4 regions of the Paenibacillus sp. SAFN-054 genome follow, and region 3 is predicted to be linked to each of the others. Evidence: predicted binding sites of a transcription regulator. Region 3 holds the regulator's gene; each other region holds the start of a gene.
What was found. The regulator Rex, encoded in region 3, represses fermentation and respiration genes when NADH is low (regulators of the CRP and FNR family bind a similar motif). The targets are predictions, from matches to a motif close to TTGTGAAATATTTCACAA.
Positions count from the first base shown of each region.

Region 1: the regulator Rex is predicted to act here: its motif matches at 2,242-2,259, upstream of ACTHPM_RS15635 (nitrate/nitrite transporter).
Region 2: the regulator Rex is predicted to act here: its motif matches at 1,360-1,377, upstream of ACTHPM_RS17460 (cytochrome ubiquinol oxidase subunit I).
Region 4: the regulator Rex is predicted to act here: its motif matches at 1,242-1,259, upstream of qoxA (cytochrome aa3 quinol oxidase subunit II).

Region 1 covers NZ_JBQCKS010000002.1:894,293-897,595, forward strand. Annotated here, with positions in the region: gene moaA (GTP 3',8-cyclase MoaA) at 1-573, opposite strand, end outside; gene ACTHPM_RS15635 (nitrate/nitrite transporter) at 686-2,179, opposite strand; gene ACTHPM_RS15640 (response regulator transcription factor) at 2,346-2,993, opposite strand; gene ACTHPM_RS15645 (sensor histidine kinase) at 2,990-3,303, opposite strand, start outside.
Region 2 covers NZ_JBQCKS010000003.1:346,051-349,353, forward strand. Annotated here, with positions in the region: gene ACTHPM_RS17450 (YheC/YheD family protein) at 1-473, shown strand, start outside; gene ACTHPM_RS17455 (hypothetical protein) at 604-1,095, shown strand; gene ACTHPM_RS17460 (cytochrome ubiquinol oxidase subunit I) at 1,575-2,981, shown strand; gene cydB (cytochrome d ubiquinol oxidase subunit II) at 2,968-3,303, shown strand, end outside.
Region 3 covers NZ_JBQCKS010000001.1:1,779,321-1,782,623, forward strand. Annotated here, with positions in the region: gene ACTHPM_RS08155 (cell wall elongation regulator TseB-like domain-containing protein) at 10-522, opposite strand; gene ACTHPM_RS08160 (amidohydrolase) at 548-1,861, opposite strand; gene ACTHPM_RS08165 (redox-sensing transcriptional repressor Rex) at 1,836-2,501, opposite strand; gene dinG (ATP-dependent DNA helicase DinG) at 2,576-3,303, opposite strand, start outside.
Region 4 covers NZ_JBQCKS010000005.1:336,507-339,809, reverse strand. Annotated here, with positions in the region: gene qoxB (cytochrome aa3 quinol oxidase subunit I) at 1-106, opposite strand, end outside; gene qoxA (cytochrome aa3 quinol oxidase subunit II) at 135-1,055, opposite strand; gene ACTHPM_RS22735 (HAD family hydrolase) at 1,519-2,247, shown strand; gene ACTHPM_RS22730 (DUF2339 domain-containing protein) at 2,341-3,303, opposite strand, start outside.

The DNA of each region.
Region 1 (3,303 bases), on a different contig from region 3:
GCAGAGCGTGACGCCGAGCTGTTTGAAGTAGGCCGCCATCGGAATGATTTCCTGATCGTTCACGCCTTTCTGAACCACCATGTTAACCTTGACCTGAAGACCGGCTTGTCGGGCCTGTTCAATACTTTTCAGAATGGCGGACGACGAAATACCGCGGCCATTGATGCGGCCGAAGAGCTCCGGATCCAGCGCGTCGAGGCTGACGTTCACCCGCCGGAGCCCGGCAGCATAGAGACTCTGGGCCTGCAGTCCAAGCAAAAGGCCATTTGTCGTCAGGCCGATGTCCTCGATCCCCTCAATCTCCTTCAACCTACAGATGAGTTCGGGAAGTCCGCGCCGCAACAAGGGCTCGCCGCCGGTCAGGCGGATTTTACGCACCCCCAGCGAGGCGTACAGTTTGGCGACGCGGGCGATTTCGTCCCATGACAGCAGCTGCTCCTTCGGCATGAACGCATAATCGTCGCCGAAGATCTCCTTCGGCATGCAGTACGTGCAGCGGAAATTGCAGCGGTCCGTTACGGAGATCCGCAGGTCGCGCATCGGTCTAGCCAGCTGATCCATCATGGGATTCATCGCCTTTCCCCCTTCTCCTCTTCTCTATTCAGAATCACAAAGCCGCTGCGGCGCTTTTATCCCTGCAGCTGCGGGCTCGGCTTGATCTGTTGGCTCCCTTTGCTGGAGCGGCTTATGGGTTTCCCGTAATATCGCTAAATGTGCCGACATATTGGATCACGTCGCCGGAATCGTCTTTTACCGCATTAATCGTTAACAGCTCTAAATATTCCTCGCCGTTCTTTCTGCGGTTCCAGATCTCTCCCTGCCAGCTTCCCTGAGCCTTGATTTCCGCCCACATGTTGCCGTAAAATTCGCCCGATTGGCGACCGGATTTCAGTACGCTCGGATTTTTGCCGACGACTTCTTCCTCTGTATAGCCTGTAAGCTTCGTAAAGGCAGGATTCACGGCATTAATCTTTCCGTTTATGTCGGTCACGAGAATGCCTTGGCCGGTCGAGTTGAACACTTCGGAAGAAACGGCCAGTTTATCCTGAAAATACATCCATACGACGATCACGAGACTGGCCAGCGCCACTTGGGAAAGCGCCATGAAGCCGATTGAATACTGTCCTGTAACCGAATGGATGAAGGAAAGCATCAGCGGCGGGAAGAAACCGCCCAGGCCGCCCATCATGGATACGATCCCGTTGACAATCCCCGCTTGCTTGTTGAAATAAAAAGGAACGAGTTTGAAAATGATCCCGTTGCCGAGTCCCGCCCCGACCGCAATCGTCAGACAGCCGACCGTGTAAAGACCGATGGACGGCGAGAAAGCCAGGATAATGGCGGCGATCGTCAGACCGACGAATACGCCCATGAGCAGAAACAGCGGTTTGAACTTATCCGCAAGCCATCCGCCGACCGGACGCAGGAAGGTTGCCACCACGATGAAGCCGGCGGTCCGCATTCCCGCATCCACCTTGGCCAGCTCAAAGTTCGTGACCAGGAAGTTGGGCAGATATACGGTAAAGGCAACGAACGAACCGAAGGTAATAAAATAAAACAGAGAGAAGAACCACAGCTTTTCGTTTTTATAGACGCCCTTGATTTGTTCCACCAGCGGCGTTTTGACCTTTGTTTCTTTGCGGTCGCCCAGGAAGACGTTCAATACCGCGAATACGAGCAGCAGAATCAGGTACAGCTGGACGGTTCGGGACCATCCGATTTGCGTTGCGATGACAGGCGCGGCGAAGGTCGTGATTGCCGTACCGATATTGCCCATGCCATAAATTCCGTTTACCAGTCCCAGCTTCTCTTTCGAATAATATTTAGGAAGCGAGGTTACGCCGACGGAGAATACGGCTCCGCCGATCCCGAGAAACAATCCGCCGATGACAAGATGCGTGAAGGACGAGGCGGCACTGATAAAATAGACCGGAAACAGCAGCAAAATGAAGCTGGCGATAAAAACAATTCGTGCGCCAACGATGTTGGCGTAATATCCCAGCGGCAACCGCAGGATGGAACCCAGCACCACCGGAATCGCGGTCAGGATCGCCAGCCGGTCCGCCGGGATGGAAATATCCTCCCTGATAAACGGCAGCAGCGCGGAGATGATGACCCATACCATAAACCCTAGCACCAAATTCATTGTTTGCAGCGGCAGCTGCACTTTTTTGATCATTTCCAATCACCTTTTCTGAACGTAATGAATGGCTGCTTTCATTGATCCCCACGTCTCATTGTACGTGACATCATTCACAAAGATAATAGGGAAGTTCCCTGAAACTCATCAGGGAACTTCCCTATATCACGCGTTAGAAACATCCGATATCCCTATCCATACCCTATTAAAAGTCCAGCAGCTTTTTCTTGAGCGCATACTCCACCAGCTCCGGACGGCTTTTCAAATTCAGCTTCTCCATAATTTTGGACTTGTGGGCCTCCACCGTTTTCACGGATACATACAGCTTTTCGGCAATTTCTTTGTTGCCGTATCCTTTGGCGATGAGGGGCAATATCTCGATCTCCCGTTTGGACAGGCTGTTGAACGGATCGTTGTCCGCGCTCTCGCTGTCCTTCTTAATGAATTCCCGGACCAGCGAGGTAGCCATCTGCGGATGAATATAGGTACCTCCCTTATATACCATCCGGATGGCCGAAATCAGTTCTTCATCGGGCGCATTCTTCAGCACGTAGCCGGAAGCGCCGTTCTTCAGCACGTGGAACAGATAATCGTCGTCGTCGTACATGGTTAGTATTAAAATCTTCGTATTCGGAAAATCGCCGCTGATCTTGCCTGTCGCAATCAGCCCGCTCTCGCCCGGTGGCATGCTGAGATCCATCAGGAGCACATCCGGCTGATGCTTGGCCACCATCGCGTAGGCTTCCATGCCATCTGCAGCAGTCGCGACGACCTCCATATCCTCCTGGTAGTTCAGGATCATGGAAAAGCCGCTTCGGACCACCGCATGATCATCCGCTATGACAATTTTCACCGCATCTCGGCCTCCCTCTTGTTATCCTGTGTTAATGGAATTCGCAGTTCCACCTTTGTTCCCCCGCCGGGAACGGAGTGAAGCATAAACTGCCCTTCGACAAGCTCGGCGCGCTCGCGCATGCCGTACAAGCCGAGGCCAGTCCCCTTGGCTTCGTTCATATTCATGTTAAAGCCGGCGCCGTCATCCATCACGGTCAGCTGCAGGCTGCCGTTCTCCTCACATAAACGGACATGCACTTCGTCCGTGCCTGCGTATTTCAGCGCATTCAGAACGGCTTCCTGACATATGCGATATACGACCGTCTCAA
Region 2 (3,303 bases), on a different contig from region 3:
TCAAATGGACGGGTAGCCGCCGTTACCTGATTCAAAAAGGAATCCATCTGGTCAAGTACAGCGGCCGCCGTTTTGACCTCCGCGTGATGGTGCAGCTGAGTCCGAAGGGCGCGTGGGAGACGACGGGTCTGATCGGCAGGGTCGCGCATCCGGGAAAAATCGTGACCAATTACCACAGCGGCGGCAAGCTGATGGACGTGAAACGGCTTTTGGGAGCGTATATGTCTGCGGACCAGATGCATCGAACCACTGAACAGCTGAACCGTCTTGGGGTGAGGGTCGCCCGCCATATGCATGCCAGGTATCCGGGGCTCAGACAAATAGGGCTCGATATCGGCTTTGACCGCACATGGACGCCGTGGATTCTCGAGGTCAATACGAATCCCGATCCCTATATTTTTAACCATCTGTCCGACAAGAGCGTGTACCGCAAAGTGATGAGATATCGGCGCGCTGCCAAGAGGACTCCATAGTCTGTCCGCAGTGGGAGAACATCGTGAGATGTTTTCCCATTTGCACTTTACTGCCTATATTTCACACTTTGATTATGGTCCGAAGAAGTAGTACATTAATAGATGAAATCATAAGGAGGTTTCTGAATTAATGTTCTATGAAGACAATGAGAATCTGACCATCATGACCTACACCTTGAATAGTGGCATTAAAGGAACTGTACCTTTATCGAATAAGCAAATTCAGGAATGGATCGAGTGCTATCGTACCGACGCGAAATTCATCACAGCTATTGGCAAGGAGTTTTTCGGCCTCAATCCAGAGCTGGTTGCGGATTTTAAAGTGCATAACCGTTTTTCCAATTACGCCGAAGTGCTGAAGCCTGTGGGCAACCCGCCTGCCGCCGTAGAATCGGATAACACCGATCAGCTGTCCAGAGCGTACGAGGAGAACCGTGTGTACTTTAAAGTCGACTGCAAATGCGGTACCACCTACACGACCTTTTCCCAATACTACACGACGAAATGGTATTGTTCCAAATGCAAGGAGATCGTGTTCTTGGACAAGAAGAAAGGCCGCGTATCGACCGACAAGGGCGATGCCTGGTACATGACCAACAAGTATTATGTTTCGAGGGACTAGCATGAACGAGCGAAAAGCACCTGTCAGAGGGTGAAGACATAAAGGATAACGGATATGTATTAAGGGACTGTTGTCAGGCCGGATCTTCGGCTTGGGGCAGTCCCTTTTGTTGCCATAAAAAGTTTTTTTGAATTGATTCAGGTATATTCTGGTAAATAGGGCGGATTTTCTGGGTAATGAATCATGGGCTGCACCGGGTCCAGGAACGGATATGTATGCAAATTCATAAGCCAGCGAAGGGTAATGCCTAAAATTTTTAATATTTTGTGACATAATTCACATTATAGTGCTTTTGGAGCAAAGAATGTGACATTTATCACATTGAAAGCATGGATCGTCTGCCAGAATACTTGAAGGAAGGGATTGCAATGACATCGATCTGAATTACTCGCGAATGTTGCAAACAACCCGTTAACATGTGTTCACGAATCCGGAAGGCATAGGGATTCTGAGAATAACTTTTGAAAAGAGGGAAGAAAATGGATGTATTGATGCTGTCTCGGTTTCAGTATGCGGCAACGACGATTTTTCACTTTTTCTTCGTGCCGGTGTCGATCGGACTTGCGCTTCTGATCGCGATCATGGAGACAATGTATGTCGTCAAAGGCAAGGAAGAGTACAAGGACATGGCCAAGTTCTGGGGCAAGCTGTTCCTGATCAACTTCGCGATCGGCGTGGTGACGGGCATACTGCAGGAATTCCAGTTTGGCATGAACTGGTCGGATTACTCGCGTTTCGTCGGGGACGTGTTCGGAGCGCCGCTTGCGGTTGAAGCGCTGCTGGCCTTCTTCCTGGAGTCGACGTTTATCGGCCTTTGGATCTTCGGCTGGGACCGTTTGTCCAAGAAGGTGCATGCGCTGTGCATTTGGCTGGTTGCGATCGGTACGGTGATGTCAGCGTTCTGGATTCTGGCGGCGAACTCCTTTATGCAAAGACCTGTCGGCTTTACCGTCAATAACGGACGCGCAGAGATGAATGACTTCCTGGCGCTGATTACCAACGGCCAGCTGCTGCTGGAATTCCCGCACACGATCCTGGGCGCCTTCCTGACCGGAGCGTTCCTGATCGGCGGCGTGAGCGCCTATAAGCTGCTGAAGAAGCAGAATGTAGCCTTTTTCAAAAAATCATTTACCATTGCGGTCATCGTCGGTCTTGTGACTTCAATCGGCGTGGCGCTTGTGGGTCACCAGCAGGCACAGTATCTGGTTAAAACCCAGCCGATGAAAATGGCTGCAACCGAAGCGTTGTGGGAGAACAGCGGAGACCCTGCGGCTTGGACGGTTACGGCATTTATCGATACGAAAAACCAGAAGAATTCGGGCGAGTTCCAGATCCCGTATCTGCTGAGCTTCCTGTCGTACAGCAAGTTCTCCGGCGAAGTGCAGGGCATGAAGGAGCTGCAGGCCGAATATGAGCAAAAATACGGTCCTGGCGACTACATTCCACCGGTCCGTACAACGTTCTGGAGCTTCCGCATCATGGTGGCCGCAGGCTCGCTGATGATACTGTTCAGCTTGTACGGCGTCTATCTGGCTGCACGCAAGAAACTCGAAAACAAAAATAAATGGTTTTACCGTGTGATGCTGTTCAGCATTTCGCTGCCGGTCATCGCCAACACCTCCGGCTGGCTCATGACCGAGATGGGGCGTCAGCCATGGACCGTATTCGGCCTGATGACGACGGCAGACAGCGTTTCGCCTAGCGTCACCGCCGGGCAGGTGCTGTTCTCGATCATTGCCTTCATTGGCGTGTATACCATTCTGGGCGTCGTGATGGTGTTCCTGTTCGTTCGCACGATTAAAAAGGGACCATACGAAGTGAAGCCCGCAATAGAAGAATCCCATGATCCATTCGATAAGGAGGGATACCAGCATGCTATCTCTTAATGAACTTTGGTTTGTGCTCGTCGCCGTGCTGTTTACAGGCTTCTTCTTCCTGGAGGGCTTTGACTTTGGCGTCGGGATGTCGACCGGCATCCTTGCCAAGAACGACAAGGAGCGCCGTTTGCTCATCAACTCGATCGGGCCGTTCTGGGACGGCAACGAAGTATGGCTCCTGACGGCGGGCGGCGCGATGTTCGCCGCTTTCCCGAACTGGTACGCCACGCTGTTCAGCGGATTTTACACGCCGCTTGTCCTGCTGCTGCTCGCGCTGATTGGACGCGGGGTTGCCTTTGAATACCGGGGCAAGGTGGAGAAGCCATCTTGG
Region 3 (3,303 bases):
GACTAAAGCTTATCGGTTCGGCAGCGTGAACGGCCCGCCGATACTTTGTCCGTCGCTGAAACGGTAAAAGTGATAATAATAATGATCCTTCGAGCGATAAAATAACTGCCAAGCATATTCTCCGTTATACATTCCCGGAAGCACCCTCAGTTTGTCGATATCCGGTAGATCTTGTTTAACTTTCTCCTTGATTTGCTTCTCGGTCAAACCGTTCGCGAGCAGTTCTTCATGTACCGCACCTTCGCCGGACTTGACTTTGCCGCCATCCATGGTGACCCACACCATGAGAGGCCGATTATCCTTGTCCAGCCCTTCGATAGCCCAGCATACCGTGTCCCACACCGATTTCTGGGCTTCCGTAACCTTGACGAGGCTCGTCTCCTTCTTGGCTGCCAGAATGGCTGCCGTTTCCTCCGCGCGGATGTCTTGCGTTACGTATATGTAATACCGATAACCGCCAAACCCTAGCAGAAGGAGAATCACGATGCCAATGAATATCCACGTCTTTTTTTTCTTTAACATAAGCTCCCTTTCCGAGACCCCTTGGCTAGCGGGACAAGAGACCGTCGAAAGCGGACTGGGCTTCCCGGCGGATTCGTTCTTCGTCCATTGTCAGGCAGGCGCCGTTCTTCACGATCTGCTTCCCGTCAACCCAGACATGCTCAACGTCTTTGCTGCAGGCGGAGTAAATGGCATGGGATATCAGGTCTGTATGCGGAAGAAAATGCGCCTGATCAGTGTTCAGCGCGATAAAATCAGCCTTCATGCCTGGAGCGAGTGTTCCCACCTGGTTCAGGAACAGAGACTGCGCGCCATAGATCGTGCCCATTTTGAGCGCCTCTGCAGCCGGAATCGCCGTCGGATCACCGGAGACACCTTTATGAATCAACGCCGCAAGCCGCATTTCCTCGAACATATCCAGATTGTTGTTGCTTGCAGCGCCATCCGTTCCAAGAGATACCGTCACGCCTGCTTTCAGCAAGTCGGTTACGCGTGCAACGCCGCTCGCCAGCTTCAGATTGCTTCCCGGATTATGGGATACGGCAACATGGTTTGCCGCCAGGATATCAATCTCCTCATCCGTCAGATGGACGGCATGAGCGACCAAGGAAGGTCTTGAGAACATCCCCAGCTTCTCCAGGTGCGCCACGGGCCGAAGGCCGTAGTCACGCACGTTTGCCTCCACTTCCGTCAGCGTCTCGGACATGTGGGTATGCATCGGCAGATCCATGTCATGAGCTGCCTGCACGAATTTCTCGATAAAGTCCGGCGGACAGGTGTAAGGCGCATGCGGGGATATCATTGTCGTGATCCGGCCGTTTGCCTGCCCGTTCCAATCGCGGGCGAACGAAATCGCCTCGTTCAATTTGTGACGCTGAACGTCCTCGGGACACAGACCGATGACACCGCGCATCAAGGATGCGCGCATGCCCGATTCAGTGACGACTTTCGCGACCTGGTCCATGTGGTCATACATATCGAGGAACGTCGTTGTACCGCCCTTCAGCATTTCCAGCACGGATAGCGAGGTTCCCCAGTACACGTCCGAAGAAGTAAACTTGGCTTCCATTGGCCACATTTTTTGTTCCAGCCAAATTTGGAGCGCCAGGTCATCCCCATATCCGCGAAGCAGGGACATCGCAGCATGCCCGTGGGTATTGATAAGCCCCGGCATAAAGAATAAATGCGTCCCGTCTACGACCGTGACGTCGGTGTCCATCTCCGGCTTTTCCTCGCCGATATAAGTAATCAGGTCATCCTCAACGACCATCCAGCCGTGAATGACGGGCTTAGCCTCGTTTGGAACGGCGAAGCTCCCGTTCTTGATCACCCATTTATTTGTCTTCGTGTTCTCCGTCATCCGCAGAATCGTCCTTTCCATTGTCCAAATAATAAGCCAGGCTGAGCAGATCCGTCGTAAAATCCGCCGCATGAATCCGGATGCTGGCCGGCGCCTTCAGAATCGTGGGCGCAAAGTTAAGAATGGCCTCGATGCCGGCCGCAATCAATCGGTCCGCCACATTCTGCGCCTCCACGTCCGGTACGGTGATGATACCGATGCGGATGTTCTTGCCTTTGATCGTCTCGCTGATTTCGCTCATCGGCTGTACCGTCAGGGAACTGATGCGCGTTCCGATTTTTTTCGAGTTCTCGTCAAAAACCGCGACGATTTTAATGTTTTCGCGCAGGTACAGGTTATAGTTCGAGAGCGCATGCCCCAGATTACCCGCTCCGACAAGAACCGCGTTAATTTGCTGGTCAAGATTCAGGATATGGCGGATCTTCTCGATAAGATACGATACGTCGTAGCCGATGCCCTTGCGGCCAAAATCGCCGAAATAAGCCAGATCTTTACGGATCTGAGCGGGATTCAGATCAAGCTTCTGTCCCAGCTCCTGCGATGATACCGTAGCTACTTCACGTTTATTCAAATCATTCAAGTATCTTAAATACACAGGCAATCTGCGGACAACCGCTTCGGATATTTTCTCCGATTTCATGCTTGCTCCCCCTAATTAACAGCTTAAATTATATACACATATTTCCTTGCGATGATTCAAAGCTCTAAGCTTCTTCAGACTTCCTGAAGCCATTCGGATATGCGAGGAACCATCTGTTCCGTGTTCATGTGCTCCATTTTCGGCCCGGGCAGAGAATACAGGAAGTACTTTCCGTAATAGGACTCAATTACGCGCGTATCAAACACAATGACGATGCCGCGATCGCTTGCCGTACGTACAAGCCTTCCGAAGCCCTGCTTAAAACGGATCACCGCTTGCGGTACCGACAGCTTCATAAACGGATTCTTTTTCTGCCGCTGCAGAAGCTCGCTCTTGGCTTCGACCATCGGATGATTCGGCGGCTGGAAAGGCAGCCTTACGATCGCCAGGCAGGTCAGAGCTTCACCCGGAATGTCGACGCCCTCCCAGAAACTGCTCGTTCCGAGCAGGACGGAAGCGCTGCTGTCCTGGAATCTGCGTATCAGCTTCGTGCGGCTGCCGCTGTCTACGCCTTGTCCAAGCACCGTAATATCGCTGCTGGCAAGGGCGTTTTTAAGAGGCTCATGCACCTGTCTAAGCATCCGGTAGGAAGTGAAGAGCACCAGCATCCGCCCATGAGTCGCGATCGCGGCATTCGCCAATGATTGAACCAGCGTATTGACGAATACGGCATCCCCGACGCTGCCTTTCACGCTTGGAAAGTCGCGCGGGATGACCAGCAAGGCCTGATCCCGGTAATTGAACGGCGAAGGAAGCTGCACGGTAACCAGCCGCCCGCTTTCCTGATCCTCCTGCAATCCCA
Region 4 (3,303 bases), on a different contig from region 3:
TAAAATAGGTCAATCCGACGAGGATGGCGATGGATACGAGCACGATACTGACCATTGCTCCGTAAATCATCGGCTCACCGGTTACAAAAAATTCGTCCCATTTCATGCCAGTTTAGTCTCCTTTCTCCATGATCTTAATGTCCACTTTGCATGGACGAATTGTCTTTCATGTCCATATTGCTATGATCCATATCGCTCATATCGCTATGATCTGCAGGCTCCTTGCCGGAGTCTGTGTTTTCAGTCTTGCTGTTACCGTCATGCCCGTGTTCGGACATGTCCATAGGAGCCGGCGAGAAGTCAAGGTGGGTAGAAGTATACGATTTGCGGCCGACGATATCCGTCTTCAGCAGCTTGTTAAACTCCTGCTCGTTGAGCTCCGGTGCGGTATCCTTCACGTCTTTGACCCATTTGCTGTATTCGGCAGGCGTTTGAGCCAGCACTTCGAATTCCATTTGGGCGAAGCCTTTACCGGAGAAGTTCGAGTTTTTACCCATAAATGAACCTTCATGTTCGGCAACCAAGTTCAGCTTGGTGACCATGTCGCTCATGGCGTATTTCTGACCGCCGAGCTGCGGTACCCAGAAGCTTGTGATCGGACCGTAAGAGTAGAGTCGGAACTCGACCGGACGGTTCGTCGGAATATTCACGTAATTGACCGTTTCAATATTCTCTTCAGGATAGCTGAAATGCCATTTCCAGTTCGACGAAGCTGCATAAATGACAAGCGGCTTTTGAGTTTCGTAGCCGGCTGGCACCTTTTCAACAGCATTGGTCGTCTGGACGGTGACAACGGAGAGAATAGCTACGATAATGATCGGGATCACCGTCCAAATCAACTCCAGCCATTTATTTCCCTCCATGTGGGGCGGTTCATAATCATCGCTTGTTTTGCTGGCACGGTATTTGGTCAGCATCACGACAAATAAGATGTAAACAACAAGCAAAACAAAAGCCATCATCAGAATCGAGAAAATAATGGTGTCGGACTGCGTTTTGGCAACCGGCCCCTTCGGATTCAGTACAACCATGGAATCACATCCACTGAGAAGCATGATGATGGAAATAAGTATGGAAGTAAAAAGCCATCTTTTTTTGTTTTTCACGGGAAACTCCTTTCTAGCATGTCTTTATTGCTGAGCTTTGGATTATTCGCGAATCCTCATAGCCCTAGCATAGTAATCTGGGAAATCGAAAACAAATATAAGAAAATACATATTTACCATTAAAATACAATTATTCTGTGATAAACTTCACATTCTCCCGAAAAAAACGCCAAATACAACGATTAACCGCTGAAAAGGGGCAAATTCAGCGATTTTCATTTTTGTTCATAATTGGGCGGGACGAGAACGGTTGTGCCAGTTCTGTCACAATTGAAAGGGGTTTAGCGTACTCCTCAGAGCTTGCCTCCAGATCAAAAGAAGACGGAAAGCGGCGTGGCCATTGAGGAAATGTGCTAAAATAGACATAAATTCGGATGCTGTAACAAAAATCACAATATAAAGAGGAGAAGCGATGGAAGAAAAGAAAAAGGGCTCGAAGGGAATTTTCTTCGATGTGGATGATACACTTTATGACCATTTACAGCCATTGAGACAAGCGCTGGAGTCTGTGCTGGCTACTGGCGATGCATTTCCGTACGAAGCGGTTTACCATCGATTTCGTTATTACAGCGACGCGTTGTCAGCCAAGCATGGCGGATTAAACGCAGCGGGCGCGGAGCGGGATCTGCAGGAAATGAGGATGAAGCGAGCGATGCTGGCTCTTGCCGAATTCGGGATCGATGTAACGCCAGAGCAAGCTGCACGGATCCAGGACGAATATTTGAAGGGACAATTTCGAATCACGCCTTTTCCGGAGGCGGTACAGCTCATCCGCAGGCTTCAGGCTGCCGGGCACGTGGTCGGGCTGATTACGAACGGACCGGCAGAGCATCAAATGGCCAAAATGAAAGCCCTTGGAATGGATGCGTTGATTCCTGAGGAATACAGGTTCATCTCGGGAGCCGTCGGTTATGACAAGCCCGATCCCCGGTTGTTTCGACATGTGAATGAACGGACGGGAACGGAACCGGAGCGGAGCATGTATATCGGGGACTCATGGAGAAACGATGTCGTAGGGGCGCTTGAAGCCGGCTGGACGGCCATTTGGTTGAATCACCGGCACGCTGGACCGGAATCCGGACACAAACCGCATTATCATGTTGCCAGTTACGGTGAGCTTACGGATATACTGCTGTCCTAGAGCTATAAAGGCCTGCAGGTAGCGGACGACAAAAAACAGACGCAATCCCGGTGAGGAGGAATGCGTCTGTTTTGTAGTTGATAAAGCAATTATTTACGGCTCCACAGCTGCCTCATCCGAAGTTGGGGCGGCCGATGGGTTGTTCTTGCGTTTGTACAGGAGCCTGGACACGACCATTCCCAATGCGCCGAGACCGATAAACAGGATAGCCCGAACGGCGACGGATACGCCCGGCAAATCCACGATAATGACCTTCACCAGGGTCAGGAAGAGCAGTCCGATGCCGGCGATGCGAACCATGGTTCTTTGAATGATCATTCCGCAGACGATCACCGCGATGGCATAAAGCGCCCATACCGCCGACAGAATCAGGTGCCGCAAGTCATAACTGAGGTCCCGGGTCAGCACATTCGTGATTTGAGTGATAAAGATAATGGCGAGCAGGGCATCCACCCACATGAGGATATCCGGCAGCTTGTCGGCACGGTCCTGCCCGGACAGGTAGCGGATGACATAAGACAACAGGCAAATGCTCAGCAGCAAAATGAGCCAGGACACGGTCGGTGCTGAAATAACGTCTTCGATGACCAGGAAGAGCGTTCCAAACAGGCCATATAAAAACACCACGGCTGACGTAATTTGCTGCACAAGATTTTTCAGTTTAAAGCCTACGATCAATCCGGCCGTGCCAATGACGGTGGCAGCCGCAGGAGAGTAGCTTTGGTTCAATATATCCAGCGCCCACAGGAACCAGGCAGCCGTCGCGATGGAAATGAACACGGGAGGACGCTCACCCTTTAAGTGTTTACCCAAGGCGGCAAGGCTGTATAGGAGCGCCCAGGCAATCAGCATCAGCGGACGCCAATGAATGGAATCTTCCGTAAATGGATACAGGGCATAAATCCACAGCGCCAGAAGCCCATATCCCGGAAACAGCGACAAGGCTTCATCCAGCTTGCGGCGGCTGGGCCCGAAATAGGCATAGGCCAGCAGCACGGCATGCTGAATGAACACGGCTGCAATGAAGATATGGCGGCTTTCGCCGAAATCGTCTGC